4 regions of the Streptomyces sp. NPDC050418 genome follow, and region 1 is predicted to be linked to each of the others. Evidence: riboswitches for the same ligand, from Rfam matches in the RefSeq annotation. Region 1 holds a riboswitch; each other region holds the start of a gene.
What was found. A riboswitch is a leader RNA that binds a small molecule or an ion and turns the genes downstream of it on or off. The one in region 1 is predicted to bind cobalamin.
Positions count from the first base shown of each region.

Region 2: linked by a shared signal. The riboswitch ahead of ACIBI4_RS20835 (ABC transporter substrate-binding protein) and the one ahead of ACIBI4_RS15590 (cobalamin biosynthesis protein) in region 1 are both predicted to bind cobalamin.
Region 3: linked by a shared signal. The riboswitch ahead of metE (5-methyltetrahydropteroyltriglutamate--homocysteine S-methyltransferase) and the one ahead of ACIBI4_RS15590 (cobalamin biosynthesis protein) in region 1 are both predicted to bind cobalamin.
Region 4: linked by a shared signal. The riboswitch ahead of ACIBI4_RS23595 (ribonucleoside-diphosphate reductase subunit alpha) and the one ahead of ACIBI4_RS15590 (cobalamin biosynthesis protein) in region 1 are both predicted to bind cobalamin.

Region 1 is NZ_JBITIG010000006.1:62,779-70,035, forward strand. Features, by position in the region: gene ACIBI4_RS15570 (class II aldolase/adducin family protein) at 1-324, opposite strand, end outside; gene ACIBI4_RS15575 (lysozyme) at 531-1,280, shown strand; gene ACIBI4_RS15580 (anion permease) at 1,437-2,735, shown strand; gene ACIBI4_RS15585 (hypothetical protein) at 2,769-2,990, shown strand; cobalamin riboswitch at 3,153-3,294, shown strand; gene ACIBI4_RS15590 (cobalamin biosynthesis protein) at 3,438-4,418, shown strand; gene ACIBI4_RS15595 (cobyric acid synthase) at 4,415-5,923, shown strand; gene cobN (cobaltochelatase subunit CobN) at 5,920-7,257, shown strand, end outside.
Region 2 is NZ_JBITIG010000008.1:149,807-157,063, forward strand. Features, by position in the region: gene ACIBI4_RS20820 (alanine/glycine:cation symporter family protein) at 1-510, shown strand, start outside; gene ACIBI4_RS20825 (amino acid permease) at 918-2,357, shown strand; gene ACIBI4_RS20830 (Mov34/MPN/PAD-1 family protein) at 2,469-2,891, shown strand; cobalamin riboswitch at 2,855-3,008, shown strand; gene ACIBI4_RS20835 (ABC transporter substrate-binding protein) at 3,044-4,036, shown strand; gene ACIBI4_RS20840 (FecCD family ABC transporter permease) at 4,075-5,097, shown strand; gene ACIBI4_RS20845 (ABC transporter ATP-binding protein) at 5,097-5,990, shown strand; gene ACIBI4_RS20850 (putative leader peptide) at 6,035-6,136, shown strand; gene ACIBI4_RS20855 (MoaD/ThiS family protein) at 6,276-6,554, shown strand; gene ACIBI4_RS20860 (PLP-dependent cysteine synthase family protein) at 6,568-7,257, shown strand, end outside.
Region 3 is NZ_JBITIG010000002.1:153,503-160,759, forward strand. Features, by position in the region: gene metE (5-methyltetrahydropteroyltriglutamate--homocysteine S-methyltransferase) at 56-2,368, opposite strand; cobalamin riboswitch at 2,535-2,769, opposite strand; gene ACIBI4_RS04910 (hypothetical protein) at 3,116-3,472, shown strand; gene ACIBI4_RS04915 (DUF5959 family protein) at 3,502-3,915, opposite strand; gene ACIBI4_RS04920 (TetR/AcrR family transcriptional regulator) at 3,912-4,625, opposite strand; gene ACIBI4_RS04925 (NAD-dependent epimerase/dehydratase family protein) at 4,753-5,706, shown strand; gene ACIBI4_RS04930 (NAD-dependent epimerase/dehydratase family protein) at 5,793-6,731, shown strand; gene ACIBI4_RS04935 (glycoside hydrolase family 16 protein) at 6,821-7,257, opposite strand, start outside.
Region 4 is NZ_JBITIG010000009.1:292,507-299,763, reverse strand. Features, by position in the region: gene ACIBI4_RS23600 (ribonucleotide-diphosphate reductase subunit beta) at 1-255, opposite strand, end outside; gene ACIBI4_RS23595 (ribonucleoside-diphosphate reductase subunit alpha) at 255-2,645, opposite strand; cobalamin riboswitch at 2,780-2,911, opposite strand; gene ACIBI4_RS23590 (GNAT family N-acetyltransferase) at 3,020-3,523, opposite strand; gene ACIBI4_RS23585 (hypothetical protein) at 3,566-3,805, opposite strand; gene ACIBI4_RS23580 (helix-turn-helix domain-containing protein) at 3,899-4,876, shown strand; gene def (peptide deformylase) at 4,930-5,580, opposite strand; gene ACIBI4_RS23570 (tetratricopeptide repeat protein) at 5,698-6,678, opposite strand; gene ACIBI4_RS23565 (HD-GYP domain-containing protein) at 6,824-7,257, opposite strand, start outside.

The sequences.
Region 1 (7,257 bases):
GAGCGGCAGTTCGCTGGTCGGGGTGAGCTCGCCGAGCACGGTCCTGCCGTCGAGGTCCACGGCGAGCGCGTCCTCGGCCCGCAGCCGTTCGTACGGGACACCGCTGGGCGTGACGAGGACCAGGTCCCCGACCCGTACCGACACGTTGCCCGAGGTGCCGACGACCAGACCCTCCGCGGCGGTCCTGCGGGCGGTGACCGTGAGCAGGTGCCAGGCGTCGGCGACGGCCTGCTCCTGCTCGCGCGCCTCGGCCCTGCCCTGCCAGCGGGCGGCCGCCTTGTCCTGCCAGCTGCTGCCGCCGGCCTCACCCTCGTCGCGCACCATGGGCCCGATCCTGCCAGGGCCCGCGGCGGTACGGGGCCGAAGCCGGGGCACTGTAGCCCGGAGCCCAGGGCTCCGTAAGGGCGCAAAAGCGCATACGTACCACTCTCTCCGGATTGGCCGAAGATCGATGGGCATCGGGGGGCATCGGGGGATCCCTCGCTACCCTCGGGGGGATTTGTCATGCACGTCGCCATCCGGGGGGAAATATGGCTCGTGACAAAGCGGCACGCCGTCGCAGTCGCCGTATCCGCATGCTGGCCGCGTCCGCGGCGACACTCGCACTGGGGGGAACGGCGCTCGTCGAGTCGCCGGCCGCGGCGGCCTCCAAGCCCAGAGGGCACGACGTCTCCTCGCACCAGAAGAACGTCAACTGGAAGAAGGCCAAGTCCAAGGGTGCGAAGTTCGTCTACGTGAAGGCGACCGAGTCGCACACGTACAAGAACCCGTACTACAACCAGCAGTACAAGGGTTCGCGCAGCGCCGGGCTGATCCGCGGCGCCTACCACTTCGCGCTGCCGAACAAGTCCTCCGGCACCACCCAGGCCCGCTACTTCGCGCGCAACGGCGGGGGCTGGCGTGCCGACGGGTGGACGCTGCCGCCCGCGCTCGACATCGAGTACAACCCGTACAGCAAGAAGAAGTGCTACGGCCTGAGCAAGAAGAAGATGGTCGGCTGGATCCGTGCGTTCAGCAACGAGATGGTGCGCCAGACCGGTCGGCGGCCCGTGATCTACACCAATACGAACTGGTGGAAGATGTGCACGGGCAATTACTCGGGGTTCGGCCGCAATCACGCGCTGTGGCTCGCGCGCTACAGTTCCTCGCCGGGACCGCTGCCCGCGGGATGGTCGTATCCGACCTTCTGGCAGTACGACAACAGCGGTCGTCTGCCGGGTGATCAGAATCTCTTCAACGGCTCGAGCGGGCAGCTGAAGAAGTTCGCCCGAGGTCGATAGGCCCCATTTCGCACGGGTTGGCGCCTTTTACTTGGAAATCAAGGCTGGGCGCCGACCCCGCCTTCGGACACCCAGCCGCCCGTCTCAGTTCACCTTCCGTTCACCCAGGTTGCCTACGTTCATCGAGCCACTGACATCGAACGATTGCCTGGGTAAATGGAACACTTCACGCTGCTGCTCGCGATTGTGATCGCCGTAGCTCTCGTGTTCGATTTCACGAACGGTTTCCACGACACCGCCAACGCGATGGCGACGACCATCTCGACCGGCGCAATGAAGCCCAAGGCGGCGGTCGCCATGTCCGCCGTCCTGAATCTTGTCGGAGCCTTCCTCTCGGTCGAGGTCGCCAAGACGATCTCCAGCGGCCTGGTCAGTGAGGACGGGATCCAACCCGAAGTGATCCTCGCGGCGCTCGTCGGCGCCATCCTGTGGAACCTGCTGACCTGGCTGGTCGGCCTCCCGTCCAGTTCGTCGCACGCCCTCATGGGCGGTCTGATCGGTGCCACCGTCGCCTCGATCGGCTTCGGCGGGGTCAACGGCGATGTCGTCGTCACCAAGGTCCTCATCCCCGCGATCGCCGCGCCCCTCGTGGCCGGCCTCGCCGCGATGCTCGCGACCCGCCTGACGTACAAGCTCGGCAAGAACGTCGGTGAGAAGACGTCGGCGAAGGGCTACCGCGCCGGCCAGATCGCCTCCGCCGGTCTGGTCTCGCTGGCCCACGGCACCAACGACGCCCAGAAGACGATGGGCATCATCACCCTGGCCCTGGTCGCCGGCGGCGCGCTCGCGCCCGGCTCCAACCCGCCGGTCTGGGTCATCGTCTCCGCCGGTCTGGCCATCGCGCTCGGCACCTACCTGGGCGGCTGGCGCATCATCCGCACCATGGGCAAGGGCCTCACCGACCTGCAGCCGCAGCAGGGCTTCGCCGCCCAGACCTCGGCCGCCGCGGTCATCCTGGCCTCGTCGAACCTGGGCTTCTCGCTCTCCACCACGCACTCCTGCTCGGGTGCCGTGATGGGTGCGGGTCTCGGCCGCAAGGGCGGCGTCGTGCGCTGGTCCACCGCGACCCGGATGTTCGTGGCCTGGGGTCTGACCCTGCCGGCCGCCGGTCTGGTCGCCGCGGGCGCCGAGTTCGTGGCCCGTCAGGGCGACTGGGGTGTCGCGGTCGTCGCGGTCTTCCTCGTGGCCTCCTGCGCGGCGATCTGGCTGATCTCGCGCCGCCAGGTCGTCGACCACAACAACGTGAACGAGGTCGACACCCCGGCCGCCGGCGAGCCGGCTGTCGACGGTCCCGGCGTCGTGACCACCGCCATCGCCGCGGTGACCCCGCCGCCGACCGCTGCCGCGGAAGCCGCCGAGGCGGCCGAGGCACCGGCCGCGAGCGCCGTCAAGACCACCATCCCGGCCCCCGCCCCTGCTGCCGACTCCACGCAGCCGGCCGGTGCGACCGCCTGACGCGGCGCGTCCGACACGTAAGGAATCAGCAGCATGAACATCGACTGGGCAGCTCTGGGCTCCGTCTTCGGCGTCAGCCTCCTGGCCACGGTCCTTCTCGTGGGCCTGTTCACCCTGGGCATCCTCGGCCTCTCCAAGCAGGAGGAGGCCGCCGCACAGGGCGGTTCCGCCGCGCTGGCCCGCACCGGCGCGTACGCCTGCTTCGCGCTGTGCGTGGCGGCGGTGTCGTTCGGGATCTTCCTGATCGTCAGCTGAGGTCGTCGGCCTGATCGTCGGCCGAGGTCGCGAACAGCGGCTGAAGCAGTACCGAAGCGCCCGTCGTCCGACCCCCGTTCCGGGTCGGACGACGGGCGCTTCGGCGTACGCCGGTGTGTGTCTGCGCACACTCTTCCGTCGCAGGTCAACGCCGAGTTGACGGGTGTTCTCGGTGCGTGGTGGACTGCCGGAGCCAATACGGCAGCAGCAGAGGAAGCCGGTGCGAATCCGGCGCGGTCCCGCCACTGTGACCGGGGAGTTGATCCCCGGGAGTCAGGAACTCTCGCCGCCGTCTCCTTCTGACCAGGGCGTGGACACCCTGAGTGAGGACGTATCGCGATGCGCGGCTGCTCTGCTCCGCCGGTTCCCCCGCCCTCCCTTGCTGCGGGATGTACGCCGAGTACCTCCCGCATGCGCGTTCTCCGAGGCGTGACGGCCGGCTGACCGGTGAGTGCCGATCGCACTTTCGCGTACGGCGCCGCGGCCGGCCTCCTCGGTGACCTGGTGTTCGGCGATCCTCGCCGTGGGCATCCGGTCGCCGCGTTCGGGCGCGCCGCGAGCGCCGTCGAGCGTGTCCTGTGGCGCGACCACAAGGCCGCCGGCGTCCTGCACACCGCTTTCTGCGCGGGCGGCGCGGTGGCCCTGGGAACGCTCGCGGCCGGCGCCGTACGCCGCTCCCCCGCCGCCTCCGTCGCGCTGACGGCCGTCGCCACCTGGTCGGTGGTGGGCGGCACTTCGCTCGCGCGCGAAGCGTGGCTCATCGCCTCGGCGCTGGACGCGGGCGATCTCGCGGGCGCGCGCGAGCGGCTGCCGCATCTGTGCGGCCGTGATCCGCAGGCGCTCGACGAGGCGGGCATCGCGCGCGCCGTCGTGGAGTCGGTCGCCGAGAACACCTCGGACGCGGTGGTGGGTGCGCTGGTGTGGGGTGCGGTGGCGGGGGTGCCCGGTCTCGTCGGGTTCCGTGCGGTGAACACGCTGGACGCGATGGTCGGCCACAAGTCACCCCGATACCTGAACTACGGCTGGGCTTCGGCCCGGCTCGACGACGTCGCGGGGTGGCCGGGTGCCCGGCTCACCGCGTGCCTCGCCGTGCTCGCGGGCGGTGACCCGCGGGGTGCGGTGCGCGCGTGGCGGCAGGACGCGGGGAAGCATCCCAGCCCCAACGCAGGCCCGGTGGAGGCCTCTTTCGCGGGCGCGCTCGGCGTACGGCTGGGGGGTGTTCTCTCGTACGGGGGTCGAGTGGAGCACCGCCCTGTCCTGAACGACGCCGGGCGCGCCGTCCACGTGGCGGATGTCGAACGGGCCGTGCGGCTCGCGCGGCGGGTGAACTGGCTGGCGTTCGCGGTGGCCGCGGCGGGTGGTGCGGTCGTGGGCCGTGTGTCGCGTGGCGGACTGCGGCGGATGCGTACAGGAAGAGGGATGGCATGAGCGGTGGACTGCTGGTCGCCGGGACCACGTCGGATGCCGGGAAGAGCGTGGTCACCGCGGGGATCTGCCGCTGGCTGGTGCGGCAGGGGGTGTCGGTCGCGCCGTTCAAGGCGCAGAACATGTCCCTCAACTCCTTTGTGACGCGCGAGGGCGCGGAGATCGGCCGGGCGCAGGCGATGCAGGCGCAGGCCGCACGGGTGGAGCCCACTGCGCTGATGAACCCGGTGCTGCTCAAGCCCGGCAGTGACCGGTCGAGTCAGGTCGTCCTGATGGGGAAGCCGGTCGGCGAGATGAGCGCCCGCGGCTACCACGGCGGGCGGCAGGAGGCGCTGCTCGGGACGGTCGTGGACTGCCTGGAGCAGCTGCGGAGTTCGTACGACGCGGTGATCTGCGAGGGGGCCGGGAGTCCCGCGGAGATCAACCTGCGCCGCACCGACATCGTGAACATGGGGATCGCACGGGCCGCACGCTTCCCGGTGGTCGTGGTCGGCGACATCGACCGCGGCGGGGTCTTCGCGTCCTTCTTCGGTACGACGGCGCTGCTGAGCAAGGAGGACCAGGAGCTGGTCGCCGGGTATCTGGTGAACAAGTTCCGCGGGGATGTCTCGTTGCTCGAACCGGGCCTGGACATGCTCAAGGGGCTCACCGGGCGCGCCACTTACGGGGTGCTGCCGTTCGCGCACGGGCTCGGGATCGACGAGGAGGACGGGCTCCGGGTCTCGCTGCGCGGCGCGGTGCGCGAGTCGGAGGTCGCGCCGCCGGTCGGTGACGAGGTGCTGCGGGTCGCGGTGTGCGCGATCCCGCTGATGTCGAACTTCACCGATGTGGACGCGCTCGCGGCAGAGCCGGGCGTGGTGGTCCGATTCGTGGACCGGCCCGAGGAGTTGGTCGACGCGGATCTCGTCGTGATCCCGGGAACTCGCGGGACCGTCGCGGCGTTGGCATGGTTGAGACGGCGGGGATTCGAGTCGGCGCTGAGGCGCAGGGCAGCCGAGGGACGCCCGATTCTGGGGATCTGTGGCGGATTCCAGATCCTGGGCGAGCACATCGAGGACGAGATCGAGTCCCGCGAGGGAGCGGTGGACGGGCTGGGCTTGCTGCCCGTCCGCGTCCGCTTCCGGCGCGAGAAGACGCTGACGCGTCCAGTGGGCAGGGCACTGGGCGAAAACGTCGAAGGTTACGAGATTCATCACGGGGTCGCCGAAGTGCTCGGCGGTGAGCCGTTCCTGGACGGCTGCCGGGTCGGCGGTGTGTGGGGCACGCATTGGCACGGGTCGCTGGAGAGCGACGCGTTCCGCCGTGCGTTCCTGCGTGCTGTCGCGGCGGACGCGGGCCGGCGTTTTGTGCCCGCCGACGACACGAGCTTCGGTGCTCTGCGCGAGGAGCAGCTGGACCGGCTCGGCGACCTCATCGAGGAGCACGCGGACACCTCCGCGCTGCTCAGGCTGATCGAGACCGGTGCGCCATCCGGTCTTCCTTTCATCGCTCCGGGGGCACCTTCATGACCGTTCTTCTTCTGTCCACCGCCGATACGGATCTCCTCGCGGCGCGGGCGTCCGACGCGCCGTACCGCATAGGCAATCCGATGCGGGTGGATGTCACCGAGGAGTTGCCCGGGCTGCTCGACGGCGTCGACATCGCCGTGGTGCGGCTGCTCGGCGGCAAGCGGGCCTGGGAGGACGGGCTCGCGGCGCTGCGCGCGTCCGGGGTGGCGACGGTGCTGCTCGGCGGGGAGTCCGTGCCGGACGCCGAGCTGATGGCCGAGTCGTCGGTGCCCGCGGGCGTGGTCGCCGAAGCGCTGCGCTATCTCGTCGAGGGCGGCCCGGGGAACCTCGCGGAGCTGGCGCGCTTCCTGTCGGACACGGTGCTGCTGACCGGTGAGGGCTTCGCCGAGCCGGAGAAGATGCCGGAGTTCGGCGTGCACGGCACGTATGCGCGCATCGAGGGCCGGCCCACGGTCGGGGTGCTCTTCTACCGTGCGCACGAGCTCTCCGGGAACACGGCGTTCGTCGACACGCTCTGCGAGGCGGTCGAGGCGCAGGGCGCCAACGCCCTTCCGGTGTACTGCGGTTCGCTGCGGGGCGCCGACCCCGCGCTCTATGAGCTGATCGGGCAGGCCGACGCCCTGGTGGCGACCGTGCTCGCGGCGGGCGGCACCCATGCCTCGGAGGCGTCCGCGGGCGGGGACGAGGAGGCCTGGGACATCGGTGCGCTAGCCGACCTCGACATCCCGGTGCTGCAGGGGCTCTGCCTCACGTCGTCGCGAGCGGCCTGGGAGGCCTCGGACGCGGCGCTGTCCCCGATGGACGCGGCGATGCAGGTGGCGATCCCGGAGTTCGACGGGCGGCTCATCACCGTGCCGTTCTCGTTCAAGGAGCAGGGGCCCGACGACGTTCCGGTGTACGTGGCGGACGCGGGGCGGGCCGCGCGGGTCGCCGGGATCGCGGTGCGGCACGCCCGGCTCGGGTACAAGCCCAACGCCGAGAAGAAGCTCGGCCTGGTGTTCACCGCGTATCCGACGAAGCACTCGCGCGTGGGCAACGCGGTGGGGCTGGACACGCCGGCCTCCGCGGTACGGCTGCTCGACGCGCTGCGCGACGCCGGGTACGGGGTGGTGGGGCATCCCGCCGAGGGCGATGAGCTGATCCACCGGCTCATCAACGCGGGCGGGCACGACGTGGAGTGGCTGACCGAGGAGCAGCTGGCGGCCGCGCCCGCGCGGGTGCCGCTGGCCGACTACCAGGCGTGGTTCGACCGGCTCGAGCCTTCGCTGCGCGAGGGCATGCTGGAGGCGTGGGGGGAGCCGCCCGGGTCGCTGTACGTCGACGGGGACGACATC
Region 2 (7,257 bases), on a different contig from region 1:
CCGTTCATCGACACCGTGGTCATCTGCACCATGACCGCTCTGACGGTCGTGGTCGTCAGCCCGCCGTCGCTGACGGCCGCGCGGACCGACCCGGACGCCCCCGGCGGAGTGGTCATCACCTCCGACGCCTTCGCGACCGTCCTGCCCTGGTTCCCGTACGTCCTGACCGTCGCGGTCATCCTGTTCGCGCTCTCGACCGCGCTGACCTACGGCTACTACGGCGAGAAGGCCTGGTCCCACCTCTTCGGCCGCTCGAAGCCCAGCCTCACGCTGTTCCGCGTCCTGTACACGGTGTGTGCCGCGGGCGGTTCGCTGCTCACGCTGACGGCGCTGTTCAGCCTGGCCGACGCGGTCCTGTTCATCCTCGCGGTGTTCAACATCATCGGCCTGTACCTGCTCTTCCCGGTGGTCAAGCGGGAGCTGGCCAAGTTCCTCGCGTACGCCGAGCGCCGCGACAACGGTGAGCCGGAGCCGGAGGAGACCGAGGAGCGCGAGACCGTCAAGGTCTGAGCCTTCCGGCAACCACAGCGGCGGGCCCGCCCCCACCCTCACCGGTGGGGGCGGGCCCGTTCCCGTTCCCCCGACGTCTTCTCGCCGCTGTGGGCTGTTCGCTCAGAGGACCCTCAATTCCGCATAAAGAACACTCAAAAACTGGCCGCCGTCATTCGCCGCCGAGACGACGTATGTCCCCTTTTCCCTATGCCGTCCGCCACATTGAGAACGTTTTGACCCTGTTGTCCGCGTGATAAAAGTTCCCAACCACCTGCCGGGCCGCCACCCATGGCCCGAGCGGGGGCGCCCCGCCGGCGGACCGCCGGTAGGCAATGGCTCCATCCACATCCGGGGGGATCGGGACCCGATCCGGGCACGTACGAAGCGCGTACGGCACGGCTCGGCATGGAGAAAGGCGCACCACCATGACCTCAGTGCAGGTCGATTCGAACAACGACGGCAGTGAGGCCGCGGAGTCCGACGAGGGGTACGAGCGGGGCCTCGGTGCCCGCCAGGTCCAGATGATCGCCATCGGCGGCGCCATCGGTGTGGGCCTCTTCCTCAAGGCCGGGGCCAACATCGAGAAGGCCGGCCCCAGCCTCATCCTCATGTACGCCCTCGCGGGCGTGATCATCTTCTTCATCATGCGGGCGCTCGGCGAGCTGCTCCTGTACCGCCCGGTGTCAGGCTCCTTCGCGGAGTACGCACGGGAATTCCTCGGCCCGTTCTTCGGATACGTGACCGGCTGGACGTACTGGCTCATGTGGATCGTCACGGGCATGGCGGAACTGACCGCCGCCGCGATCTACATCCATTACTGGTTCCCGGACATTCCGCAATGGACGACCGCGCTGGTCTTCCTCGTCCTGCTCTTCGGCCTGAACCTCATCTCCGTGAAGCTCTTCGGCGAGCTCGAGTTCTGGTTCTCGATGATCAAGGTCACCGCGCTGATCGGCATGATCGTGATCGGCCTCGGCGTCGTCACCTTCGGCTTCTCCGCCGCCGGCGACACCGCGAGCGTCTCCAACCTGTGGGACTACGACGGCTTCTTCCCGAACGGCATCGGCTCGTCCCTGATGACCCTGCAGGGCGTCATGTTCGCCTTCCTCGCCGTCGAGCTGGTCGGTGTGACCGCGGGCGAGTCCAAGGACCCCGAGAAGACCCTGCCGAAGGCCATCAACACCCTGCCGTGGCGGATCGCCCTCTTCTACGTGGGTGCCCTCACCGTCATCCTGTGCGTGGTCAAGTGGACCGAGTTCACCGCCGACCTGAGCCCGTTCGTCGCGGCCTTCGCGAAGATCGGCATCCCGGCCGGTGCCGCGATCGTCAACTTCGTCGTCCTCACCGCGGCGCTTTCCTCCTGCAACTCCGGCATGTACTCCACCGGCCGCATGCTGCGTGACCTCGCCTCCAACAACGAGGCGCCCAAGCGCGTGGGCGAACTGTCCTCCCGCCGCCTGCCGGCGATCGGCATCTCCATCTCGGTGGCCTTCATGGGCATCGGCGTGGTCCTCAACTACGTGGTCCCGGAGAAGGCCTTCGTGTACGTCACGTCGGTGGCGACCGCGGCCGGTATCTGGACCTGGCTGATGATCCTGATCAGCCACATCAAGTACCGCCACGCGGTCGACGCGGGCCGGCTGCCCGCCTCGAAGTTCCCGGCCCCCGGCGGCACCGTCTGCAGCTGGATCGCCGTGGCCTTCCTGCTCATGGTCACCGTGATGATCGGCCTCGACCCCGACGGCCGGATCAGCCTGTACGTCGGCGCCGTCTGGGCCGTGCTCCTCGGCATCGGCTGGTCGGTCCTGAAGTCCCGCAACCCGCAGATCGCGGAGCGCCGCGAGCTCGCGTACGCGGAGAAGTAGACCGGGACACCGGGATACGGGCACCCCTGCCAGGCGCCCGTCTCACGCCCGCGTCTCACCAGGTGGGCCAGGGATCTCGATTCCCTGGCCCACCTGCTTATGCTCGGCGACATGCTGACCCTCACCCAGGCCCTGTACGACCAGATCGTCGCGCACGCCCGCGCCGACCACCCCGACGAGGCCTGCGGCGTCGTCGCCGGACCCGTCGGCGAGGGCCGTCCCGAGCGGTTCATCCCGATGCTGAACGCCGCGCGCTCGCCCACGTTCTACGAGTTCGACTCGGGCGATCTGCTCAAGCTCTACCGCGAGATGGACGACCGCGACGAGGAGCCGGTGATCGTCTACCACTCGCACACGGCCACCGAGGCGTACCCCTCCCGTACGGACATCACGTATGCGAACGAGCCGGGCGCGCACTACGTCCTGGTCTCCACGGCGGACGCGGACGACGCGGGAGAGTTCCAGTTCCGCTCGTACCGGATCGTCGAGGGGGAGGTCACCGAAGAAGAGGTGAAGGTGGTCGGGGCATACTGAGCCTCGACCTAGGGCTGCAGGAGCCAGGAACCCGGTGCGAATCCGGGACGGTCCCGCCACTGTGACCGGCCAGCACGGCCGGAGAGTCAGGAACTGACCTGCCGCCTTTTCCACCGACTGGGGACGCGGAAATCCCCGGAGGAGGCCCAGCCATGTCCTGGCCCATAGCAGCCCGTACCCTCACGCGCGCCGCCGTCGCCACCGCCCTGCTCGCCCCGCTCGCCGCCTGTTCCACGGCTGCGGGCGACGCGAAGCCCGAGGCGACGGCCCCCGGATTCCCCTACACCGTGACCAACTGCGGCGTGAAGACCACCTTCACGGCGCCGCCCGAGCGCGCCGTCACGATGAACCAGCACGTCACCGAGGTGCTGCTCGAGCTCGGTCTGAAGGGCCGCATCGCGGGCACCGCCTATCTCGACGACGCCGTCCTGCCCGAGTACGCGAAGGACTACAAGTCCCGCCCGGTGCTCGCCGACGAGTACCCCTCGTACGAGAAGCTCCTGTCCGTGAACCCGGACTTCGTCTACGGCGGCTACGCGAGCGCCTTCGCCGGGAACGAGGGCCGCTCGCGCGACGCGCTCGCCAAGTCCGGGATCGACACCCGGCTCAACATCGAGGGCTGCAAGAAGTCCGCCGTGTCGGTGAAGGACCTCTACCGCGAGGTGCGCGAGGTCGGCAGCACCTTCGGGGTGCGCGGGCGCGCGGACGACTGGGTGCGCGAGTCCGAGCGGGAACTCGCCGCCACCGAACGGCAGTTGAAGGGCGTCGAACCCCTCACCGTGTTCGTCTACGACAGCGGCGACAAGACCGCGTTCACCGCGGGCGGCCGGGGCATCGGCAACGAGATCATCACCCGGGCCGGCGGCCGCAACGTCTTCGCCGACCTCGACAAGTCCTTCGGCGACGCCTCCTGGGAGAACGTCGTCGAACGCGCCCCCGAGGTCATCGTGATCTACGACTACGGGGCGCAGACCGTCGCCCAGAAGAAGCAGCGCCTGCTCGACGACCCCGCGCTCGCGGACGTCCCCGCGATCAGGAACAAGAAGTTCGCCGTGCTCCCGCTCTCGGACGCGGTGCTCGGCGTCCGCGCCCCCGCCGCCGTGGCGAAGCTGGCCGCCCAGCTTCACCCGGACGCGGTCAAGTGACGCGGAGCGCGGGCGGGTTGAAGCGGGATGCCGGTCCGGTGAGGTTCGGCCCCGGCCTCGCGGTGACGGTGCTCGCCGCCGCCCTCGCGGTGGCAGCCGTCGCCGGCCTGGCGCTCGGGCCGGTGAGGATCGCACCCGGCGAAGTCGTACGGATCCTCACCGGCGGCGCCGAACCGAGCCCGCTGCGCACCATCGTGCTCGACGTCCGGCTGCCCCGGGTGCTGCTCGGTGCGGTCATCGGCGCGGGCCTCGCCGTGATCGGCACGGTCCTGCAGGCCCTCGTCCGCAATCCGCTGGCCGATCCGTTCCTGCTCGGCGTCTCCTCGGGGGCGTCGGCGGGCGCGGTGTCCGTGATCGTGCTGGGCATCGGCGCGGGCGTGGCCATGACGGTCACCATCCCCGCGGCCGCCTTCGCCGGCGCGATGGGCTCCCTGGCCCTCGTCTACGTCCTCGCCCGCGGCCGCGGCGGCGCCATGACCGGGGCCCGGCTCGTGCTCGCGGGCGTGGCCGTCGCGTACATCCTGTCCGCCCTGACCAGCCTGCTCCTCGTCACATCCGCCGACGCCAACCACGTGCAGGAGGTCCTGTACTGGACCCTCGGCGGACTCGGCAGCGCCCGCTGGGACATGCTCGCGCTGCCCGCCGTGACCCTGCTGGCCGGCACGCTCGTCCTGGTCACGCTGGCCCGGCCGCTCGATCTGCTGCTCGCGGGGGAGGAGGGCGCGACCGTGCTCGGCCTGGACACGGGCCGGTTCCGTGCCGCCGTGTTCGTCCTCGCCTCGCTGCTCACCGGCGCGGCCGTGGCCTACAGCGGGGCCATCGGCTTCGTCGGCCTGATGGTGCCGCACGCCGCGCGGATGGTGGTGGGCGCGGGCCACCGCCGCCTGCTGCCCGTCGTGGCGCTCGGGGGCGCGCTGTTCCTGGTCGTCGCGGACCTGGCCGCCCGGACGGTGGCGGCGCCCCAGGACATCCCGGTCGGCGTCCTCACCGCCCTGACCGGCGGGCCGTTCTTCCTGTGGCTGCTGCACCGCGGCCGGTCCGCCGAAGGGGTGGGCGCGTGATGCTGAAGATCGACTCGCTCTCGTACGCGACAGGGGGCCGCACCCTCGTCGACGCGGTGAGTCTGCACGCGGCCGCGGGGGAGACCGTGGGCCTGGTCGGTCCGAACGGCAGCGGCAAGACGACCCTCCTGCGCTGCGTCTACGGCACGCTGCGGCCGACGGCCGGACGGGTGCTCGTCGACGGCGCCGAACCGGCCGGCGCGAAGGAGCGCGCCCGGCGGATCGCGACCGTCCCGCAGGACGGGCAGAGCGGCTTCGAGCTGACCGTGCGCGAGGTCGTCGCCATGGGCCGCTCCCCGCACAAACGCTTCTGGGAGCCGGACACGGCCGCCGACGCACTCCTGGTCACCGAGGCCCTGACCCGCGTCGGCGTCCTCGGCCTGGCCGAGCGGCCCTTCCCCGGCCTGTCCGGCGGCGAGCGCCAACGCGCCCTGGTCGCACGGGCGTTGGTGCAGCAGCCGCGGCTGCTCGTGCTCGACGAACCCACCAACCACCTGGACATCCGCTACCAGCTCGACATCCTCACCCTGGTCCGCGGCCTCGGCACCACCAATCTGCTGGCCCTGCACGACCTCAACCTGGCCGCGTACTTCTGCGACCGGCTGTACGTCCTGCACGACGGCGCGGTGGTCGCCTCGGGCCCGCCCGCCGAGGTGCTCACGGCCGGGCTCCTCGCCGAGGTCTACGGCGTACGGGCCGAGGTCGGCGTGCACCCGACGACGGGGGCGCCGACGGTCACGTACCTGCCGGGCGGGTCCGTGCCGCGGCCGGGCGGGTCCACGACTGCCCCGGACGGGCCCACCACTGCCCCGGACGGGTCCGTATCGGCCGCATCTGCACCCTCTTCAGCCCCCGTTCGTCCGCCTGCCGAACAGAATTCGTCCACCATGTGAGATCACACTCCGGGATCCGGGACGGGAATCGATACGATGACCGCATGGTTCAACACGACGTGACTGACAAGACGCCGGGCATGCTGCTCGTGGCGCGCCTTCACGTCGACCTGTGCAGGCTGAACAGCGCCATCTGTCCACGCTGACCCCTGCCGCCGTACAGGCCCGGGAGCCGCCCCGCACACGGGCGCGGCAACGGCAGACGGCGACTCCTCCGCGTACCGCCGCAATTCCGTGCGCAGCCGCGCGCGCCCACACGTCCTCACCCCATTAGGAGCCGCAGCCATGGCCATCGAGGTCCGCATCCCGACCATCCTCCGCACCTACACCGACGGCGAGAAGGCCGTCCAGGGCGCCGGCGACACCCTCGCCGAGCTGTTCACCGACCTCGATTCCCGCCACTCGGGCATCGAGGCCCGCATCGTGGACGAGGGCAAGCTGCGCCGCTTCGTGAACGTCTACCTGAACGACGAGGACGTCCGCTTCCTGGACGGCATCTCCACCAAGCTCGCCGACGGTGACAGCGTCACGATCCTCCCGGCCGTGGCCGGCGGCTCGGTCTGAGCCCGGCCCCGCCATGCGCTACGACTCCCCGCTCGCCGCGGTCGGCAACACCCCGCTCGTCCGCCTGCCGCGGCTCTCGCCCTCGGACGACGTACGGATCTGGGCCAAGCTCGAGGACCGCAACCCGACCGGCTCGGTCAAGGACCGCCCCGCGCTCCACATGATCGAGCAGGCCGAGAAGGACGGGCGGCTCACCCCGGGCTGCACGATCCTGGAGCCGACCAGCGGCAACACGGGCATCTCGCTCGCCATGGCGGCCCGGCTCAAGGGCTACCGCATCGTGTGCGTGATGCCCGAGAACACCTCGTCCGAGCGCCGTGAGCTGCTCGCCATGTGGGGCGCGGAGATCATCTCCTCGCCCGCCGCGGGCGGCTCCAACACGGCCGTCCGCGTGGCCAAGGAGCTCTCGGCCGAGCACCCGGACTGGGTGATGCTCTACCAGTACGGCAACCCGGACAACGCGGGCGCCCACTACACGACGACGGGCCCGGAGATCCTCGCCGACCTCCCGTCCATCACACACTTCGTCGCGGGCCTGGGCACCACCGGCACCCTCATGGGCGTCGGCCGCTACCTCCGCGAGAACAAGCCGGACGTCAAGATCGTCGCCGCCGAGCCGCGCTACGACGACCTCGTCTACGGCCTGCGCAACCTCGACGAGGGCTTCATCCCCGAGCTCTACGACGAGACGGTCCTCACCACC
Region 3 (7,257 bases), on a different contig from region 1:
AGAGGGCGGGAGAGGCAAGCATGTCGCCTCTCCCGCCTCTTGACTCGCAGTCGGGCTACGTGAGTTCAGCTCGAACGATGCGCGCAGCGGCCACCAGGTTCTCCAGCGATGCCCTGGTCTCCGGCCAGCCCCTCGTCTTCAGGCCGCAGTCGGGGTTGACCCACAGCCGCTGGGGCGGGAGTGCTTCCAGGCCCTTGCGCAGCAGTGCGGCTGTGTCGTCCGTTCCGGGTACGCGCGGTGAGTGGATGTCGTACACCCCGGGGCCCGCCTCGCGCGGGTAGCCGTGGGTGGCGAGTTCGCGGGCGATCTGCATGTGGGAGCGGGCCGCTTCCAGGCTGATGACGTCGGCGTCGAGGTCGTCGATGGCCTGGACGATGTCGCCGAACTCGGCGTAGCACATGTGGGTGTGGATCTGGGTGGCGTCCTGTACGGCGCCGGTGGTGAGGCGGAATGCCTCGGTGGACCAGGCGAGGTAGGCAGGGTGGTCGGCGCCACGCAGTGGCAGTGTTTCGCGCAGCGCCGGCTCGTCGACCTGGATGACCGATGTGCCGGCGGCTTCCAGATCGCACACTTCGTCGCGCAGGGCAAGAGCAACCTGGCGTGCCGTGTCCGCGAGGGGCTGGTCGTCGCGGACGAAGGACCAGGCGAGCATGGTGACCGGGCCGGTCAGCATTCCCTTGACCGGGCGGTCGGTGAGTGACTGGGCGTACGAGGTCCAGCGCACCGTCATCGGCTCGGGCCGCGCGATGTCGCCGGCCAGGACCGGCGGGCGCACGTAGCGGGTGCCGTACGACTGCACCCAGCCGTGTTGCGTGGCGAGGTAGCCGGTGAGCTGTTCGGCGAAGTACTGCACCATGTCGTTGCGTTCGGGCTCGCCGTGCACGAGAACGTCGAGCCCGGCCTTCTCCTGGAAGGAGATGACCTCCTGGATCTCGGCCTTGATGCGCTCCTCGTAGCCGACGGCGTCGAGGCGTCCGGCGCGCAGGTCGGCACGGGCGGTGCGCAGGTCGGCGGTTTGCGGGAACGAGCCGATGGTCGTGGTCGGCAGCAGCGGCAGACCGAGATGGGCGCGCTGGGCCGTGGCGCGCTGCTCGTAGGCCGAGGCGCGTCGGCCGTCGGCGTCCGTGACGGCGGCGGCGCGTGCGCGTACCGCCGGATCCCGGGTGATCGGCGAGGTGGCACGGGAGGCCAGGTCGGCGCGGTTCGCGGCCAGTTCCGCCGCGATGGCGCCCGTGCCCTGCGTCAGGCCCTTGGCCAAGGTGACGACTTCCGCGGTCTTCTGGCGGGCGAAGGCGAGCCAGCGCAGGATCTGCGGCTCGATGTCACGCTCGGCGGTTGCGTCCAGCGGTACGTGCAGCAGCGAGCAGGAGGCGGCCACGTCCACCTGTCCGGCGAGCCCGAGCAGCGTGCCGAGCGTGGCGAGTGACGTCTCCAGGTCGTTGATCCAGATGTTGCGTCCGTTGACGACACCCGCGATCAGGCGCTTGCCGGGCAGTCCGCCCACGGCGGCGAGCGCGTCGAGGTTGGCGGCGGCCGCGTCCGTGAAGTCGAGCGCGAGACCGTCGACGGGGGCCTTCGCGAGAACTGGCAGCGCCTCGCCGAGACGGTCGAAGTAGGAGGCGACAAGGAGCTTGGGCCGGTCGGTGAGGGTGCCGAGTTCGCGGTAGGCGCGCGCGGCGGCGTTCAGCTCGGCCGGCGTGCGGTCCTGGACCAGGGCGGGCTCGTCGAGCTGCACCCACTCGGCGCCCGCCGCACGCAGATCCGCGAGGACCTCCGCGTACACCGGCAGCAGACGGTCGAGGAGCGTCAGCGGCTCGAAGCCGGCCGCCACGCCCGGTGCGGGCTTCGCGAGCAGCAGGTACGTGACCGGACCGACCAGGACCGGACGCCCGCTCAGACCGAGCGATACGGCCTCACGCAGTTCGGTGACCTGCTTCGTCGCATCCGAGGCGAAAACGGTGTCGGGACCCAACTCGGGTACGAGGTAGTGGTAGTTGGTGTCGAACCACTTCGTCATCTCCAGCGGGGCGACGTCCTGCGTGCCGCGCGCCATCGCGAAGTAGCCGTCCAATGCGTCGGCGGCGACGGCGTCGCGGTGGCGATCGGGAACAGCACCCACCATGACGGTGGTGTCCAGAACGTGGTCGTAGTACGAGAAGTCGCCGGTCGGCACCTCATGGAGGCCGGCATCGGACAGCTGCTGCCAGTTGGTGCGGCGCAGGTCCCGTGCGGTCTGCCGGAGGTCATCGGCGGTGACCGTGCCCTTCCAGTACCCCTCAACGGCCTTCTTTAGTTCGCGGTTGCGGCCCTGGCGTGGGTAGCCGTACACGGTGGCCCGTGCTGCCGCGGCTGCGGACTTCGTGGTCACGGAGATCTCCTTCGCGAGATGAATCCCTGAGATCCCGGAGACGGGACGGGAGCGCGAAGGGGTACGTGACCGGGCGGTGCGAGCGTGCGCGGGATGGCACGGTCCGTCCGCCTGATATGTACGCCGACCCGCCCACGAGGTCACCGGGATATCCGCGTACGAGACGTCTCGTACGCGGGCAACGGGCAGGTCTTCGGACTCGCGGACACGCCCTGCGTACCGACTGCGTACACAGGACACCTACTGGCCGTCGCTTCCCGGATCCGGTACGTCGGATCCAGTGCGTATGACGGCGGTCGTTCCCACTCACCGCTGCGGGGCAGTCCCGGATTCCCACCGGGTTCCCTCTTACGACGCATCCCGCCTGGCGGACGGGGCGAACCAGCTGCCCGGCCAGCCTAGAGGCATCCGCCCGAGCGCGGACACGGCCGTTCACATTCCGGACCGTGACATGCGGCACGGAAGCAGGGAGCCATGATCCTCGGTCACCTTGAGCACGGAGGCCGCCCCTGTCCGCCCCATGAGACGACGTTGTCGCGGACCGAGATACGTGCCAGCATCCGGACCATGCTGCGTCAGCTCATTATCAGCTGCGGCGTGTCGGCATCGAGTTGACCCGGAGGCCACCCCTCCCGGGTACTCACCGCCCACACGCAGACCTCTCGCATTCCGCGAGGGGTCTTTTTGCTTTCGCCCCCATGCAGACGGCCGGATCCGGCCCCAGATTCCAGCGAGGAAGCACACGCCATGACGCTCAACGTTCCCACCCTGACGGCGGGCAGCGGCGACGGCACCGCTGCGCCGACCGGAGCAACCCCATCTCCGTACGACACTGCGCGCCTCGCAGTGACCCTCCGCCACTCCCCCGAGATCCTGGCCCGAATCGTCTCCACGCTGCGTTCCGTTCCGGTACTGGAAATGACCTACCGAACCCACGGATCCGCCCGCGCCACCGCCGAGATCACGCTCGCACCCTCCGATGCCCCGCGCGCCTGCCGACGGTTGAGGCGCGCGGTCGACGTAGTGGCAGTCGACGTATTGGCAGCCGAAGTATTGGCTGTCAGCGCGCCAGGAGACGCCGGCCCGGATCCGATCCGGTCTTGAACCGAGCAGCATGTGAGGGGCATGTCTCCCTAGGCTGACAGCATGGGAACCCAGTGATCCGAGACCTCGCGCAGGCGTTGCCGATGGTCGGCGATCCAGTCGTCCGGGGGGACTATCGGAACCCGCACGGTGACCATGGACCCCGACTCGTCCTCCACGACCACCTCGGGGCAGTCACGCTCACCGGTGAGCTGGATGGAGAGGGTCGGCCCTCGGTCCCACTCCATCCACACCACGTCTTCGCCGGTGTCGAGACCGTGCAGCGCGGCGGCCCAACCTGCCAGTTTCGAGGCCGACAGCACCAAGCCGATACGACCGGACACGAACGGTGTCCTGACGACGATCTCGGCGTCGAGCCCCGCGTTCCATACAGGGCTGCGCCCCAGAACGCTGACGGTGACGCTGTTCCCCTCGTCATCGGCGAGGGAGATGAGCTCCCTCACGCCAGTTGGAACGTGTCGGCCAGCATGTCCACCTGCACGGCGAGCAGCGTTGCCGGCGCGTGCCCCATCCCGGTGAACTGACCGGCGGCCTCCAGGCCGACGGTGCCGTGGAGTTGCGGCCAGGCCGTGATGGCGCCGGTCAGCGCAACGGCCGCGGCGGGCTTCGCGGCGGAGAGGCCGGTCCACTCCTCCACCCATGCCGCCACCGCGGTGTCCTTGCGCAGCCACGCGCGGAGCTCGGTCAGGAGTGGGTTCACGGAGCGGACCGGGCGTCCTTCGGCGAAGACCGGCAGGAACGGGCCGAGGACCGCTCGGGCGCGGTCCACCGTCTCGGCCGGTGCGGTGAAGCCCGGCACCGGCGTGCCCTGAAGGAGCAGATAGAGGTGCGGCTGCGCCACCGCCCACGCGCGGAACGCCGTCGCCAGCGCGTGCAGCGCCGCTCGATCGCCGGCCGAGGTGTCGACTGCCTGGACTTCCGACGCGATCGAGTCGTAGGCGTCCATGACGAGTTCGGCGAGGAGGTCGTCGCGGCCCGCGAAGTAGCGGTAGAGCGCCGGTCCTGACATGCCGAGCTCTTTCGCGATGCGCAGCAGCGCCACGCTCTCCACGCCTCCGTCGGCCAGCTGCCGCACGGCGATCTCCTTGATCTCCGCGCGCGTCCGGTCGCGATACCGCTCCCGCGGAGTGCGGGTCCGTGGTGCCGATGCCATGCCTCTGCCTCCCGTTGCCTCTCGTAGCAGAGGTTACAGAGTATCGCTTTCGCTACTCATTCTTGCGTTATGCCATCACAGGAGTTACGGTCTATAACGAAAGCGCGATGTCGAAGGGAGCCAGATCATGCACACCACCACGTCTGACCTGCACATAGTTCTTGGCGCCGGACCGGCCGGCAGCACACTGGCCGGGGAGCTGGCCCGGCGCGGACATGAGGTCCGCCTCGTGGACCGTTCGGCGACCGGCGACACCCCCGAGGGCGTCACACGCGTTCAGGGCGACGTCGGGACCGTCGAGGGAGCCCGTGCCGCGATCAAGGGCGCCGCCGTCGTCTACCACTGCGTCAATGTGGCGTACCACCTGCAGCTCGACACGATGCCGGGCATTCAGAACGCCGTACTCGGCGCGGTCGAGGCCGAGGGGGCACGGCTGGTCGTACTCGACACGCTGTATCCGTACGGCGAGACCCACGGCGAGGTGATGACCGAGGACACGCCGTGGCGGGCCACCACCGCCAAGGGCCGGATGCGGGCCGCGCTGGACGAGAGGTACCTGGCCGCGCACAAGGCCGGCCGGGCTCGCGTCGTACTCGGTCGCTCGGCCGACTTCGTCGGCCCGGGAGTGCTCAACTCGTCCCTCGGCGGCGCCGTCTTCCCCGGCGCCCTGACCGGCACCGAGGTGGCCGGCCTGGGCGACATCACACTGCCGCACAGCTACACCGACATCCGCAGTGTGGCCGCCGGTCTGGCGACCCTCGGCGAGAACCCGGACGGCGACGGCCGCGTCTGGCACCTGCCCACCGCGCCCGCCACCAGCACACAGGACGTCTTCCGGCTGATCGAGCGGAAGGTCGGTCGGCCACTGAACGTCACCATCAAGACCGAGCCGGTCCCGTTCGGCCCGTTCGACCAGACCTTCATGGACTCGTACGCCGAGCTCTTCTATCAGCACACGGAGCCGCAGGTAATGGACTCCACCGCGATCGAGAAGGCCTACGGCCTGCGGCCCATCCCCCTCGACACCACACTGGAGGACACCATCACCTGGTATCGCGGCTTCCTCGGCCGCAATCGGTAGTCGACGCCGCCCGCCGGCAAGGCAGTTGGGCCCTACCATCGGTTCCTTCGGCACGCTGCGAGCCGAGCCGAGTCGAGAGGGATGTCATGGCCAGACATGTCGTCGTCGGTGCGGGGCAAGTCGGGACGCACCTCGCACGCCTCCTGCTGACGCGTGGCCACCAAGTGGTCGTGGTGACCAGATCCGGCTCGGGCCCGGACGACGCGGAGTGCGTCGCGGCCGACGTGACCGACCGCGACCGGCTCACCCGGATCGTCGAAGGGGCCGCCGCCCTGCACAACTGCGCCGGTCCGCCCTACACCCGCTGGGCCCAGGACTGGCCGCCACTGGCGGCCGCGCTCCTGGGCGCTGCCGAGTCGACAGGCGCGGTCCTTGTCACCGCGGGCAATCTCTACGGGTACGGCCCCGTCGAAGGGCCCATGACCGAGGACCTCCCGCTCGCCGCGACCGGCACCAAGGGGCGGGTCCGGATCGCCATGTGGGCGGAGGCGCTCTCCGCCCACCAGGAGGGCCGAGCCAAGGTCACCGAAGTCCGCAGTTCCGACTACTTCGGCCCCGGTGCGAGCGACCAAACCCCGGCCGGCACCAGGTTCGTACCGTCCCTGCTTGCCGGGAAGCGCACCTTGTTCCTCGGCGACCCCGACCAACCGCACTCCTGGACCTACCTGCCCGATGTCGCCACAGCAATGGCGGCCGTCGCCGACGCGCCATCCGCCTGGGGCCGTGCCTGGCACGTACCCAACAGCCCCGCTGTATCGGCCCGCACCTTGGCCGAGCGGCTCTGCTCACTCGCCGGAGCGCCCGCGCCCCGCCTCAGCCGGCCACCGGCGCTCGTGCGACGCGCGCTGGAACTCGCCAATCCGCTGGTCCGCGAACTCAGGGAAACGCGCTACCAGTTCGACCGTCCATTCGTCGTCGACAGCACTGCTTTCGAAGAGGCCTTCGGTGTGAGCGCCACACCGCTCGACGATGCTCTTCGCGCCACCATCGCTTCCATGGCCGCTACCCCGCACGACCCGACGTAACAGCACCCCGGACACAGGCCGGTCCGCTCGCATCGGCGGTCGCGGGCGCCGCGGAATCAGCTCACCTGACAGCGCCCGCGCCGCGTAGCTCAACCGATCGGGATGCTCAGCTGCGACTGATTGCCGATGCCCAGCGTGCTCGGACCGTTGCCGATCGCGCTCCACACCTCGACGCGCACCCGGCCGTTCGTCATGGTTCCGTGCGAGCCGGTCGCGCTGTGGAGGCCACTGGCCTGCCTGTAGTGCTCATAGCCCGGGACGGGATCGGTGGCGAAATACCGGAACGTCTCCGTGCGCTCCCAACTCCCGTCGCCCGTCCGGTCATAACTCACCCTTGCTTGCTGACCGTTGCCTACCGTGCCGCCGGCATCCACGAAGAGATCGAACTGGGTCGATCCGCCGGTATACGTGCCGTTGATGCCCGTCGCTGTGAACACCTGCGGATTGTGCGGTGTTCCGTCGCGATTGGCTCCGCCCGCGGAAGCAAGGGTCACCGTCGACGCGGACTGCTGCGCGCCGCCCAGCG
Region 4 (7,257 bases), on a different contig from region 1:
CGTCAGGACCAGGTTGTTCGCCACGATCGAGTCGCCCGTCGCGAAGAACGCGACGAGGCGGCCGATCATGTGCTGCTCCCCCGGCGAGAGCTTCGCGAGGTCGGCGACGTCGGAGTGGAGGTCGACCTCCTCGACGGTCCAGGTGTTCTTGATCGCGTCCCGATAGCGCTCGTAGAAGTCGGGGTAGCGCATGGGGCGCAGGGTGAGTTCGAAGCCCGGGTCCAGAAGGTTCTTCGGGCGGCTTTCGGTCGTCATTACTGGCAGGCCTCGCAGGACTCGGGGTTTTCCAGGGAGCAGGCGATCGCGTCGGGGTCCGCCTGCTGGACGGGGATGGGCGCCGCTTCCGTCGTACGGGCGGCTCCGGCGGCGCGGGCGATCCGGGTGGCCGGGCGCGAGCGCAGGTAGTACGTGGTCTTCAGACCCTGCTTCCAGGCGTACGCGTACATCGAGCTCAACTTGCCGATGGTGGGCGTCTCGAGGAACAGGTTGAGGGACTGGGACTGGTCGAGGAACGGGGTGCGTGCGGCGGCCATGTCGATGAGGCCGCGCTGCGGGATCTCCCAGGCCGTGCGGTACAGGGCGCGCACGTCCTCCGGGATCCAGTTGAGGCCCTGGACCGAGCCGTTGGAGTCGCGCAGGGCCTCGCGGGTCTGCGCGTCCCAGACGCCGAGCTTCTTGAGCTCGTCCACGAGGTAGGCGTTGACCTGGAGGAACTCGCCGCTGAGCGTCTCGCGCTTGAACAGGTTGGAGACCTGCGGCTCGATGCACTCGTAGACACCGGCGATGGAGGCGATGGTGGCGGTGGGCGCGATGGCGAGCAGGAGCGAGTTGCGCATGCCGGTGGCGGCGATGCGGGCGCGCAGGGCGGTCCAGCGCTCGGGCCAGTTCAGGGTCGCGTCGTAGTGGTCGGGGTGCAGGACGCCGCGGGCGGTGCGGGTCTTGTCCCAGGCCGGGAGCGGGCCGTCCTTTGCGGCGAGGTCGCAGGACGCCTCGTATGCCGCGAGCATGATGCGTTCGGCGATACGGGTGGACAGGGCACGGGCCTCGGGCGAGTCGAAGGGCAGGCGGAGCTTGAAGAAGACGTCCTGCAGGCCCATGGCGCCCAGACCCACCGGGCGCCAGCGGGCGTTGGAGCGGCCCGCCTGCTCGGTCGGGTAGAAGTTGATGTCGACGACGCGGTCGAGGAAGGTGACGGCCGTGCGGACGGTTTCGTCCAGGCGCTCCCAGGCGATGGAGTCGCCCCGTACGAAAGAACCGAGGTTGACCGAGCCCAGGTTGCAGACGGCCGTCTCCCCGTCGTCCGTCACCTCCAGGATCTCGGTGCACAGGTTCGAGCTGTGGACGGTGTGGCCGGGCTCCGCGGTCTGGTTGGCGGTGCGGTTCGCGGCGTCCTTGAAGGTCATCCAGCCGTTGCCGGTCTGCGCGAGGGTGCGCATCATGCGGCCGTACAGGTCGCGGGCCGGGATGGTCTTCGACGCCTTCCCGTCCGCTTCGGCCCGGCGGTACGCGGCGTCGAACTCATCGCCCCACAGGTCGACGAGCTCGGGCACGTCGGCGGGCGAGAACAGCGACCAGTCGCCGCCCGCCTCGACGCGGCGCATGAACTCGTCCGGGATCCAGTGCGCGAGATTGAGGTTGTGGGTGCGGCGGGCGTCCTCGCCGGTGTTGTCGCGCAGTTCGAGGAACTCCTCGATGTCCGCGTGCCAGGTCTCCAGGTAGACGGCCGCGGCGCCCTTCCTGCGCCCGCCCTGATTGACCGCCGCCACCGACGCGTCGAGGGTCTTCAGGAACGGGACGATGCCGTTGGAGTGCCCGTTCGTGCCGCGGATCAGGGAGCCGCGGGCGCGGATACGGGAGTAGGCGAGGCCGATGCCGCCGGCGTGCTTGGAGAGGCGGGCGACCTGGTGGTAGCGGTCGTAGATCGAGTCGAGCTCGTCGAGGGGCGAGTCCAGGAGGTAGCAGGAGGACATCTGCGGGTGGCGGGTGCCGGAGTTGAAGAGCGTCGGCGAGGACGGCAGGTAGTCCAGGCGGCTCATCAGCCGGTACAGGGCGGCCACTTCGTCCACGGAGCCCGTGGACTCGTCGGCGGCGAGACCGGCGGCCACGCGCAGCATGAAGTGCTGCGGCGTCTCGATGACCTTGCGCGTGATCGGGTGGCGCAGGAGGTAGCGGGAGTAGACCGTGCGCAGGCCGAAGTAGCCGAAGCGGTCGTCGGCGGCCGGGTCGATGAGCGCGTCGAGGGTCGCGTGGTGCACCCACACGAACTCGGCGGTGCGGTCGGCGATCAGGCCTTCGCGGTGCCCGGTCGAGACGGACTCGGTGAAGGTGCGCACGCCCTGCGTGGCGGCCTCGTCGGCGATCGTGCGGGTGAGGAGGCGGGCGGCGAGCTTCGCGTACGCGGGGTCCTCGGCGATGAGTCCGGCGGCCGCCTCCGTGGCGAGCTCGCGCAGCTCGGCCTCGTCGGCGCGGGCGCTGCGGCCGCGCAGCGCGGCGGCGGCGACCCGGCCGGGGTCGGTGTCGGGGAGGTCCGCGGTCAGATCGGTGAGGGTCCGCAGGAGAGCGGCACCGGGCTGGTCCTGGACGGTCTCATCGGCGGCGGCCGCGGCGGCCCGCCCGGTCGCCGGATCCACTGGCGCGATGGTCACGGGGTGCACTCCCTCGCTCGGCTCCGGGCCGTGCGGCGAGGCGGTGTGCACGAGGTGTACGCGGGCAGGGCGCACCCCTCGGCGTCCACCGGCCCATTCCGCGAGGCCCGGACGTCAACGGCGCCCGGACCGGTCGGCTCGGGCGCGCTGCCGGCAGGTCCTCGGACTCGCCAAGGCCCTTGTGCGGGCCCTGAACACCGTTGCGGGACAGTCCCGGATTCACACCGGATTCCCCTGCGACGACAGCGAGCATGAGCATACATGTTGTGCCGCGCCCGGACGGCATGCCCATATGTTGTGTCGGCGGGGCCGCGATGTGCTGCCGGTCGGGGTGGCGCGGGAGTTGGGCGCCTGCGGGACTTCGCGGACTCGGCCTAGAACGTGAGGACGTACGAGAGCAGCTGCAGGTCGTCCCGGTCCGGGAGGGGATTCCAGTCACGGTCCGGGGTGCGGACGAAGCCGAGGCGTTCGTAGATGCGGTGCGCGCTGTGCATCATGTGCTGGGTCGAGAGCGCGACGCCGGTGCAGTCCGCCGCCCGCGCCCGGTCGACGCAGGCCCGTACGAGCGCTTCGCCCGCTCCGCGTCCGCGGCCCGCGTGGGCCACGGCCAGGGCGCGGAACTCGGCCTCGCCGGGACGGGCGATCTGCGCCTGCGGGGTCCCGTACCGCGCGAACGTGACGCCGCCGAGCAGCTGTTCGCCGTCGACGGCGACGAGGACGTCGGAGGTGGCGGCGCGGCCCGCCACGTCGCGCAGGGTCGGGATGTACGGGTCGTCCTCGCCGTAGTCGAGCAGGCCGTCGGCGAGGTAGACGTGGACGGTGAGGTCGCCGAGCGCTTCGTACTCGCCGGGCAGTGCGGGCCTGATCGTGAAGTCCATGCCCGCATTCTGCCGCCCGGGTGCCGGGGCGGCTCAAGCGGTTTACGCGGCGCGCGAGTAGCTGACGCGGGCGGACGGCGTGGCGCCGGCCGCGTCGGTGGCACCGGCAGCGCCCGCCGCATCGGTGGCGCCGGACGCGTCGGCGGCGAGCTCGCGCCGCTCGGCCTGCCGCAGCTGCCGGTCGATCCGGCGCTCGCGGGCCTGCCCGGCGAGCGCGGGGCCCGCGACGAGGGCGAAGAGGACGAGGAAGGTGAACCAGTCGAGGAGGGTCTGTGTCGTCATGCCCTTACGATCCCGCGCACGGCCGCGCACGGTCAGTGGCAGGACTGCCGCGCACCCTCGATTTCCTGCCAGTCACGCGGCACACTGGCAGACATGCTTCAAAACGTTGCAGCAGTGCTCCTGAACGGGGTCCATCCCTTCGAACTCGGCGTCGTCTGCGAGGTGTTCGGCCTCGACCGCAGCGACGAGGGCCTGCCCGTCTACGACTTCGCCGTGGCCTCCGCCGAGGGTCCCGAACTCTCCACGCACGCGGGCTTCTCGGTCCACGTGGAACACGGCCTGGAGCGTCTGGAGGAGGCCGATCTGATCGCCGTGCCCGCGGGGCAGGCGTATGTGAACCGCGCCTATCCGCCGGAGCTCCTCGACGCGCTGCGCCGCGGAGTGGACCGGGGCGCGCGGATCCTGTCCGTGTGCTCGGGGGTGTTCGTGCTCGGGGCGGCGGGCCTGCTCGACGGGCGGGAGTGCGCGGTGCACTGGAAGCACGCGCAGGAGCTGGCGATCCGGCATCCGCGGGCCAAGGTGCTGCCCGATGTGCTGTACGTGGACGAGGGGCCGGTGATCACCTCGGCGGGCACGGCCGCCGGGATCGACGCCTGTCTGCACATCGTGCGCACCGAGCACGGCACGGAGGTCGCCAACGCGATAGCGCGCCGCATGGTCGTACCGCCCCATCGGGACGGCGGGCAGGCGCAGTTCGTGGCGCGGCCGCTGCCCCGGACACCCTGCGACACCGTGGGCGGGGTGCTGACGTGGATGGAGCGGCATCTCGACGAGGAGATCACGGTCGAGCAGCTCGCGGAGCGGGCGCTGATGTCGCCGCGGACGTTCGCGCGCCGCTTCAAGGAGGAGACGGGGACGACGCCGTACCGCTGGCTGCTGCGCCAACGGCTGCTGCTCGCACAGCAGTTGCTGGAGTCGGGCGACGAGACGGTGGACACGATCGCGGGCCGTACGGGCTTCGGCACCGCGGCGGCGCTGCGCCACCAGTTCCTGCGCGCGCTGGGCACGACACCCAACGCGTACCGGAGGACGTTCCGGGGGCCGATGCCTTTCAGCCCGGCCGGCGTCTGAGACGGCAGCGGGTGGGGGCGGGGCTCACGCGCCCGCCCCCACCCGGAGAACGCCTACGCGTTGGGAACCACCTCGTAGCGAGGCGTCCCCTCCTCCATCTGCCGCAGCGCGTCCTTGCGGTCCCGCTTCGACAGCCGGTCGATGTACAGGTACCCGTACAGGTGGTCCGTCTCGTGCTGCAGGCAGCGCGCGAAGTAGCCGGTGCCGCGGACCTTGATCGGGTTGCCCTTCTCGTCCTGCCCGGTGACCTCGGCGTAGTCGGGCCGCGCCAGCGACACGTACGCGGTGGGGACGGACAGGCAGCCCTCGTTGTTGTCGTCGAGGACCCGCCGGTCGGCCGGGAGTTCGGTGAGCACGGGGTTCACGACCACACCCGTGTGACGGACGCCCTGGTCGTCGGGGCAGTCGTAGACGAAGACCTTCTTGTCGACGCCGATCTGGTTCGCGGCCAGACCCACGCCTTCGGCGACCCGCTGGCTCATGAACATGTCGTCCACGAGCTTCGCGAGCTCGTCGTCGAACTCCGTGACGTCCTTGCACTCCTTGTGCAGAACGGGGTTGCCGACGACCGTGATCGGGCGGAACGTGCCCCGCTCGCGGTAGGCCGCCTCGCGCTCCTCGCAGTCCTCCGTGTCGATGACGTAGCCCTCGTCGTCGACCGGGAGAACCGCCGAATGCTCAGTTGCCTGCTGCTGGTCACTCATTCCGCCGTACGCCTTCCTCGACATGCCATGTGATGGACACCAAGCCTACGGGGCCCGGCGGCGCACGGTCCCACGGACCGGACGGTCACGCGGTGCGGACCGGTCACGCGGTGCGGGTCAGCAGACCTCTTCGAGGTCCCGCCAGTCCCGCGAGTCCGGACTGTCCGCGACCCAGCCGTCGAGCAGCCCCCGGACGAGCCCGGGCGGCGCCGCGATCCCGCACTCGCGCTCCGGCACCCACAGGGCGCCGGCCGTGCGATGGCCGAGCGGTCCCGGGTGGCCGGGCTCGCTGTGGTCGTGCGGGTCGAGGTGCTCGCCGTCGCCCTCGTCGGAGGGCATCCGGGACTCGGAGCACATACGGCAGAGCAGCCGCACCGACGAGGACCAGTCCTCGGCGGCGAACCCGGCGTCGGAGGCCAGCTTCTCCAGGGCGTCCCGGTCCGCCTCGGTGGCGGCCTCCAGGAGCACCACCCACGTCGGTACGGGCGAGGGCGCCCACAGCTCGATCTCGTCGAAGACGGGGAAGGACTGGCCCGAGGCGGTGGTGCGCTCGCCGTGCGGCACCCCGTCGTGCAGCACGACCTCGCCCCAGCGGCGGCCGGAGCTGGGCAGCGGGATGGAGAGGACCTCGATCCGGGCGGGGTCGAGCCTGCGGCCCCAGACCACCTCGGCCTCGCCCTCGGGCGAGAGACGGACGGCGGCGCTGCCCAGGTCCATGCCGAGCGGCTCGCCCGCGGCGACCGCGCCGCCGGGGACCTTCAGGCCGTACGCCTGCCAGGCACGCCGGGCCAGCGGCCAGTCCTGCAGGGCGGTGGCGGCGATGCCGACGTTCCACCAGTCAGGGGCGCCGGTCTCGCGGTCCAGGAGGGCGACGGCGCGCAGTCCGGCGGCCCGCGCCTGCTCCCAGTCGTGCCGGAACTTGTGCAGCAGCGCGAGGTTGAACCAGGACTCGGACAGCCAGGGCTCCAGGTCCGCGGCGCGCGTGAGCAGCGCGCCGGCGTCCTCGTACCGGCCGTCGCCGATGAGCGTGAACGCACGGTCGGTGGCCTGCCGCCATGAGGCGGAGGGCCGGTGCCGTCCCTTGCCGAAGATCCTCACGATTCCCGCCTGCGGTCCCTTTTTCGCCGGTGTGTGCTGTGCCGTTTCTGCGTACATTCGCATCCAACCATGCCGGGTTGGAGCCCCGCTCATTACCCATGGGTTACCCGGGTCGGGGGACCTGCACGCAGCCCGTTTCCGGACCTCATGCGGCCCGCCCCACCACACGGGACAGCGACTCCACCACACGGGGGTGGTAGTCATGCCCCGTCCCCAGGCGCAGCCGTTCCAGTGCCGTGAGGACTCCGCCCGGTCCGCTGGAGCGTGACAGCTCGTCGTAGGCGTTGGCCGCGCGGACGATACGGGCCGTGAGCGGCTGGTCGCGGAACGGGTCCGCCTGGCGCTCCACGACCACCGCGACGTCCGAGGGGACGCCCGTCTGCCGCACCACCGCACCGCCGAGCAGCGCGATCCGGCGCTGCTCCACCGCGGGCAGCAGCGCCGTCGCGCCCGCCGGTATCGGGTCGACAAGGGAGAGCTGTCCGATGTCGTGCATCAGGGCGGCGTACTCGAGGACGGTGAGATCCGCCTCGGAGAGCCCCAGGTCGCGGCCGACCGCGCAGCTGAGCGCCGCGACCC